Regions from separate parts of the Vibrio celticus genome, predicted to be linked through region 2. Evidence: riboswitches for the same ligand, from Rfam matches in the RefSeq annotation. Region 2 holds a riboswitch; the other holds the start of a gene.
The links. Region 2 has a riboswitch for cyclic di-GMP ahead of OCV19_RS10430 (TfoX/Sxy family DNA transformation protein). Riboswitches for the same ligand answer to the same signal wherever they lie in the genome.

Region 1: another riboswitch for cyclic di-GMP. It lies ahead of gbpA (N-acetylglucosamine-binding protein GbpA); the one in region 2 lies ahead of OCV19_RS10430 (TfoX/Sxy family DNA transformation protein).

The regions. Positions count from the first base shown of each region.
Region 1 covers NZ_AP025464.1:1,038,862-1,042,949, reverse strand. The annotation lists gene cyoE (heme o synthase) at 1-471, shown strand, start outside; gene gbpA (N-acetylglucosamine-binding protein GbpA) at 582-2,048, opposite strand; cyclic di-GMP riboswitch class I at 2,121-2,210, opposite strand; gene OCV19_RS20610 (hypothetical protein) at 2,534-2,887, shown strand; partial or broken gene OCV19_RS20605 (DUF3313 domain-containing protein) at 2,988-3,098, shown strand; gene OCV19_RS20600 (DUF3820 family protein) at 3,203-3,418, shown strand; gene aroG (3-deoxy-7-phosphoheptulonate synthase AroG) at 3,732-4,088, shown strand, end outside.
Region 2 covers NZ_AP025463.1:2,316,450-2,320,537, forward strand. The annotation lists gene torD (molecular chaperone TorD) at 1-184, shown strand, start outside; gene purR (HTH-type transcriptional repressor PurR) at 500-1,504, shown strand; cyclic di-GMP riboswitch class I at 1,675-1,760, shown strand; gene OCV19_RS10430 (TfoX/Sxy family DNA transformation protein) at 1,888-2,478, shown strand; gene OCV19_RS10435 (IS3 family transposase) at 2,550-3,431, opposite strand; gene OCV19_RS10440 (transposase) at 3,544-3,894, opposite strand; gene OCV19_RS10445 (TVP38/TMEM64 family protein) at 4,038-4,088, shown strand, end outside.

The sequences.
Region 1 (4,088 bases), on a different replicon from region 2:
CGAGCGACGCCACAGAACATCGTGATAGCAGGGATCGCAGGCGCTATGCCTCCGCTATTGGGCTGGACGGCAGTCACCAACGAGCTGCATTCAAACGCTTGGTTGTTGGTGATGATCATCTTTATTTGGACGCCTCCCCACTTCTGGGCGTTGGCAATTCATCGTCGTGACGAGTATGCCAAAGTGAACATCCCCATGCTGCCTGTAACCCACGGAATCGAATACACTAAGACGTCTATTTTGCTGTATACCTTGTTGCTTAGCATCGTGTGTATATTGCCTGTATTGGTTGGCATGAGCAGCTGGATATATCTGAGCGCTTCATTGGTACTTAACGGTGGGTTTGTTTATCACGCTTGGATACTGAAATATCGTGATGAGCCTAATATGGCGATGAAGACCTTTAAGTTCTCCATCTATCATCTCATGATCTTGTTTGTGGCTCTGTTGGCAGACCACTATCTACTTTGATAACCGCATTTCTGCTGTTGCTGAATAAGAAAACGGATGCTCTGGGCATCCGTTTTTGTTTGGCTAATTACACAAGCTCACATACTTGAAAGTAAGTAACTCGCTAACAATTAGTCCACTTTGTTCCAAGCATCTTGCCAGTGTGAACCTACACCTGGTTCGTACTGAGTTGCTGTTGGAGCCCATTGAACACAGTAGCCAGAGTATGGGAACTCTTTACACTGATAAACACCACCATCGCTGCTCAGAACCTTTGTTCCTGCAGTATAAGATTCAATGCTTTCTGGGAACACGAAGTCGTAATCGCCCGCTGGTGGCGGTGTTTGCTCATCCATTAGATGGAAATCAAGCGTATTCTGATCCACTAAGTTACCTTGGTCATCTTTCGTCACAACCACAAGCATGTGGTGGCCAGCTTCAGACTTAGAAAGAGTCAGTTGAACATCTTCAACTTGTCCGTCTGTTAGGTCCGATTTCTGAGATGCAAGTGCTTCACGGTGATGGTTGTACACGGTAAGCTCAGCTTGGATATCGCCTGTTGCCGCTAACGTAAGATCAAGCTGAGTAGGTTGGCTCTCATCGATAATGTACTCTGATTCTAAGCCCGTTACTTCAAGCTCATGCTCGGGTTCTGGAGTATCAATCTTGTAGCCGATTTCGACACTGTTAAAGCCAGAGCCTGCTTTTAGATAAACAGGATTCGTGCCGTAAACGGGTGCGAAATCGCCTTGGTCATTCAATTGACCTGCTTTGATTTGCGTCTGCTCTTGGTTGATCTTAGAAGCAAGCGCGTAAGACCAGTTATTGGCTTTGCCTTGTTCAGAAGTTTCAATCACAAGCTCAGTGCTGTATGAAGCGTTCTCACCAGACTGGTCGAATACACGCGTATAAACAGCGTCACCAACATTCAGGTCTTGTGTCGGGTTGATTTGACCACCTTGATCCCAATCAGGAATGATAGGGCCGTCGCCATCAAATTTCACGTCGATAACGTTGTAGAAAGCTGCTGCAGTGTCACCTACATCCCATACGGCAAGGATCACTTGATAACCTTCACGCTCTGGCACATTACACAAGTGACTGACTTGCATCGGTGGCTGTTCCATATTGCCTTCAACAACACAGAATGGCGTTAAGTCAAAAGAGCTGCGAGCCAACGGCTGGTTTGGATTCCAGTCGGGTTGAGTAATGTAATATTTCCAATCGCGAGTCTTGTGGTTAGCTGTGAATGTCCACTCGAAGTATTGAGAACCAGACTTGATAGGGCGTTTAACCCAGCGGTCTGCCTTTTGTTCGTCTAGTGCTGCTGCTAAAGAAGATTGCGCACTGGCGATTTTCCCATCAACAGGGCCAACTTCTGGGAAGCCTTCAGGGCCTTCTACACTTTGTGGTTCGTATTGGATACCACCACAGTTGGTGTTTTTCTCTTGCGTATCACTTGCAGGGAACTTACATAGGGCAATACGGCTCTCAGCTACGCCATTGTTGTATGCCGAGACATAACCGTGACCGAAGCTTGCACCGCTTACGCTAAGAAGCGATAGCGCGATGAGTGATTTTTTTTGGAGTTGTTTCATTATTTGTCCTTACTGTATTTGGCCGACAAAAAAGAGAGCACCCCGGCATGCATTTACACTTAAATTCTATTAAGTGGCGGCCCCGCTATCATAGACAGAATATTTGTCGACAGACCGGTGGCTTTGCGTCCTATTCTTTCAAATAGTTTGCCAGAAGTGCGTTTGAGCAATCGAAATGTAGCCAACCAGTTTTATAAATGCGAATCAATCGATTGAAATGTGGAATGCCAATCTCGAACTTTTAATTCTTGATACAAATTAACTTGCTATATGTTTAGTTCGTTAACGTATAAATTATTGATATAAATAAAGAAAGCATTTGCTCTAATCGTTTTAGTGAATGAATTTGGGTTGTTTCGCTTCGCTCTGTACAACAATTGTGCGCATATCAAAACCAAACCTTTGGTTTCCACTAACCGAACCCTGACACGCCATGTATGAAAAACCGGACAATTGATTGGTATGAATTATATAAAGGAGCCGGTATGGAATTCACAGAACTAGACAGAGACGCGTTGTATCAAACGTGGATGTCACAAAAATCGAGAATGCGAATTACGCAGATGGAGTTTTCAAAAAAGCTAGGCATGAACCAGCTTGATTTCTCAAGAGTGCTAAGAGGGGAGACGCCATTAACCATGTCTTTCATTAGTCACTTTTGTCGTTTACTTCATTTGGAACCAAGGAATGTATTCCCCTCGCTGAAAGAGGGCAATGAGTCTGGGCCTAAAGTGGTCTACCTGAAAAGTAGAATGAGTGTTGATGGTGAGATCCAAAATGCTTATATTGAAGGAAATCAGGTAATTGTAGAGTACGCACACACTGTTCAACATGATTGATTTTAGAGTTAGCTCTGATTTTTAACCCCCTTTTTCTACAACCTTTTTACATAGGGTATAGCATACTTAGTTAGATTCCTTAATTTTAACTAAGTGCGTTATGAACTCTTTAAAAGTCCTTTTGCTTGTTGCAACCAGCATTTTCTTGTTTGGTTGTGCAGGCGGCCCAATTAGAACTGCTACTAAATTTACCAGCTACGAAGATTTTCAGCCATGATTGACTTGCTGGATGATGCCAAAGACGCGATCAACTATTGGGTTGAACGTTTAGGTGATACTCTACACAACATAGATGATGCATAGAAAGAGCGAATAATGCTAGAGAAAGAGAACCTGATTAAGTTGGCTCGAATGCAGATGCCATTTGGAAAGTACGCAGGTCGTACACTGATTGACTTACCTGAAGAATATTTGCTGTGGTTCGATAAAAAGGGATTCCCGTCTGGTGAACTCGGCGACTTATTAAAACTGTGCCTTGCTCTGAAAATTGAAGGGCTTGATAGTGTCGTCAAGCCATTGAAAAGAATGTAATTAAATAAAAGCTCACGCTGTTCACGTGAGCTTTTTTGTTTTTAAGTTCGACACAATTTCACATGCATGATGAAGCTTGAAGGATGGATCTTCTTACCTTCCTATAAAATACGCAATCGATAGCGTGTAAATAATGGTATACAGGGTGTTTTAAATATAAAACACAAAAAAAATTGCGTTTATTTTTAATTAGTGATTGAAACTAGAGTTTTTACTAGTTAAGTTACAAGGAACAAGAAGATTAGTGCTGATAGAAAGTGACGTGAGACAACGTACATTCAGCTCAAGGATAGAAAAAAGGAAGAAGTAAGCAATGTTCCAGACTGATGATGTAAGAATTAACAAAGTAAAAGAGTTATTACCCCCTGTTGCTGTTTTAGAAAAGTTTCCAGCGACAGAAGTTGCTTCTTCTACAACCTTTGAAAGCCGCAAAGCGATCCACAATATTTTAGATCAGAGCGATGACCGCTTGCTTGTTATTGTAGGTCCATGTTCTATTCATGACACAGAAGCTGCTCTTGAGTACGGTAAGCGTTTGAAAGTGTTGCGTGACGAACTTGGTGATAACCTTGAAATCGTAATGCGTGTTTACTTTGAAAAGCCACGTACAACTGTTGGTTGGAAAGGTCTAATTAATGACCCGTACATGAACGATACGTTCAAGCTAAAT
Region 2 (4,088 bases):
TGAAGAAGAGCTAGAGAATTCATTTGCCGTTCAACAGCAGTTTATCGAACAACAATTGCTGACTTGGGTACCAAAGTTCAACGTGAAATGTCATGACGTTGATGAATTCGGTTTCTACGCCTCCGTCTCATCTTTGCTACTCGCATTCTGTCAATTAGACACTCAATATTTAGCCGGTGAATAGCTTATTGGATGACTAGGTAAATAAATTCAGCAGAATGTGACAATTCACCCGGATTTCTGGGTGAATTTTATTGCGAGTAATTTCTAGTCAGTCTAAAATTGTGACCGCAAACGATAAAATATGAAACATTCACGAAATGCTATGCTTATTAAAGTTCAGAGCATTTCGGTGTTAAGACAAGCCGCTCAATAGCGGTTTTTTGTTTTTTAGCACTTTAGTACCCAAAGAGCCCTACAAATTTAAGCTCTTAGTTAGGTAGCTTAACGGCTACTTTATTCCGTACTTTGGGAAAGTAGCTTCTAATAGGATAAAACCATGGCCACTATAAAAGATGTCGCTCGCTTAGCCGGCGTATCAACAACAACCGTTTCTCACGTAATTAATAAAACTCGCTTTGTTGCAGAAGCAACTCAAGAAAAAGTAAACAAAGCCGTAGATGAACTGAACTATGCACCAAGTGCTGTTGCTCGTAGCTTGAAATGTAATACAACACGCACTATTGGCATGCTAGTGACTCAATCAACTAACCTATTCTTCTCTGAAGTTATCGATGGTGTTGAAAGCTACTGCTACCGTCAAGGTTACACTTTGATCCTGTGTAATACGGGCGGCATCTATGAGAAGCAACGTGACTACATTCGAATGCTTGCAGAGAAACGTGTAGATGGCATCTTAGTTATGTGTTCTGACCTAACTGAAGAACTAAGAGAGATGTTAGACCGTCACGCTGACATCCCTAAAGTTATCATGGACTGGGGTCCAGAGAGCTCTCAGGCTGATAAGATCATCGATAACTCAGAAGAAGGTGGCTACCTAGCGACCAAATACCTTATTGAACGCGGTCACTCTAAGATTGCATGTTTAAGTGGCCACTTAGACAAAGCAGCATGTGTTGAACGTATTGCCGGTTACAAGCGCGCACTCAACGAAGCAAAGATTTCTGCTGATGAAAATATGATCATCGAAGGCAACTTTGAGTGTGATACGGCTGTTCTTGCTGCAGAACAAATCGTTGAGATGGAAGATCGTCCAACGGCAGTATTCTGCTTTAACGACACAATGGCACTCGGCTTAATGAGCCGACTGCAAGAAAAAGGCATCCGCATTCCTGAAGATATCTCAGTGATCGGTTACGACAACATCGAACTCGCTGAATACTTCTCTCCGCCGTTAACGACAGTTCACCAACCAAAACGTCGTGTTGGTAAGAATGCATTCGAAATTCTATTGGAGCGCATCAAAGACAAAGACCACGAAAAACGCGTCTTCGAAATGCACCCTGAAATTGTTGAACGAAGTACAGTTAAGACGTTAAATTAATTGATAATTCGAGTTTAATTTCATCAAGCGCACCTTTAGGTGCGCTTTTTTTATCAGCAACCATAATGAACCCTTATGCATAAATGAAAGATCATTAATTGAAGCAATGTCACATTTTGAAATATCAACTGTGAGCTTCATTCAACAAAAACTTTATTCTATTCAATCAGTCACGCACAGGGCAAACCACTCGAAAGAGTGAGACGCAAAGCTTCCGGCCTAAACCACTCGTTGGTATGGTAGCGGGGTTACCGATGGCAAAATGCAGTAACTACTAATAATTTAGTAATTTACGGCTTATTGACAATTTAATTGCAACATTTTGCTAATCTCTCGGACCTGCTTATTTGGTGGCGTAGTTCAAATACACCGAGATAAATAACATGGATAAACCGATACTAAAGGACTCGATGAAGTTATTTGAGTCCCTAGGAAAAATAAAATCACGCTCAATGTTTGGTGGCTTCGGTCTTTTTGCTGATGACACTATGTTTGCTCTGGTTGTAAATGACCAGTTGCACATACGCGCAGACAAAGGCACAACGAAACAATTCGAACAACAAGGGTTTCAACCATACGTCTACAAAAAACGTGGTTTCCCTGTCGTTACTAAATATTTCGCTTTACCTGAAGGCCTCTGGCAAGATCAAGAGAAAATCTTGCAGCTTGCAACCACGTCTCTAGGTTTTGCTAAAGAAGAAAAAGCTGAGCAGTCTTCTGCCAAGCCGACCCGACTCAAGGATCTGCCTAATCTTCGACTCGCTACCGAGCGTATGTTGAAAAAGGCAGGGATCGATTCTGTAGAACGTTTATATGAATCTGGCTCTGTAAACGCATTTAACGCCATCAAAGAATCGCATGCGTCTTCTGTCAGTATTGAACTACTTTGGGCGCTAGAAGGCGCGATCAATGGAACACATTGGTCTGTTATACCTCAGCAGCGTCGTGAAGAGCTTATCAATCGCGTCAATTAACTTTGTCAGTGCAATCTATATACATAACTAAGCCGCATTTTGAAGTGACCCCATAAAGTTGGACATTTCTGTTAAGCGGCTTTCAAGGCCTGAGTTCGATATTCTATCGGAGTCAGGCCTTTTAGTTTCACTTTTATACGTTTGGTATTGTAGTACTCGATGTATTCTTTAATTTGCTCTATCAGAGCATCTGCATCTTCAAAGCTTTGGTTGTGATACATCTCGGTTTTGAGTAAAGCAAAAAAGTTTTCAGCAACAGCATTATCCAAGCAGTTACCTTTTCTCGACATGCTTTGCGTTAACCCACTCTCCGCTACCTTTTTCTGATACTGTCGATGGCGATATTGCCAACCTTGATCGCTGTGTATAATTGGCTTTGAGTTGGGTTTAAGCGTTGATATAGCCTCCGTCAGCATATCCGTGACAAGCGGCAAGCAGGCATTTTTGGCCACTCTATAAGCTACCACTTCCTGAGTAAACAAGTCGACAACTGGAGACAAGTATACTTTCTGCTCTTTGACTTTGAACTCCGTGACATCAGTTACCCACTTTTCATCGGGTTGAGTCGCACTAAAATCTCTTTCAAGCACGTTGGGAGCAGCTGTTCCAGACTCTCCTCGGTATGAACGGTACTTTTTAATCCTGACCGTCGATTTAAGGTTGAGCTGAGCCATAAGCCTTTGAACCGTTTTGTGATTAAGCGCGACCCCCTGATTTTTTAGTTCTAAATGAATACGACGATAACCGTATCGGCCCTTATGTTCATGATAAATTGACTTTATCAACCGCAGCTCACGTTCGTAGCTATTTGGGCGCTTGCTCGTTTGAGCCTGATAATAAAAGACACTTTTTGCCAGCTGTAGAGTCTGCAGTAAGTGCTTCAACGGGTACTTGCCTTTAAGAGTTAGAGCTATGACCGCTTTTTCTTTGTTCGACGGTTTTTCCTGCTCCAACTCTTCCAACTTTTTAAAACAGCATTCTCGGTTCGTAAGTAGACTAACTCCTCTTTTAGCTCCTCAAGTGTCATTTCATTATCAGGCTTAGTGGTTCGTTGAGGTTGCTGTTTCATTGAGGGTCTTCCTTTCTGGCGCATTTTGAGCCCCTTGATACCGAGCTCATTAAATCGTTTGAGCCAGACAGAGAGTATCCCAGGGATGAGAGGTTTAATACTGCGCTAGTGTGCGTGAGAGACCATTCATTCGTCCACATTAAATTCAATGCTTTTCGTTTTGTTTGAGCAGTCGCGGCATGCTTAGTTGGTAAAAATGAATCAGTACCATGGATGGCAAAGACTTGAGCCCAATACCGTATCTGCCTTGAAGAAATTGAATATTGTTTTGCTAAGTAGAGAGATGACGTGCCATCTAAGTATTGCTTAGCAATGATACATTTTAGCTCTCGGCTATATTTGGACATAAAAAGACCCCCAATAATTGGTGTCCAACTATTGGGGGTCAGTTCATTTACTGCGGCTTTTTTTATATCTGATGAAAGTTAATCTATGCTTTGCCTGTCTATCTATACTATCGGTATGCATTGAAAATTTAGAGGAAGTATCAATGAGTAAGAAAATGATATTGGGTATTGTGTTGGTCGTAACCATCGTGGTG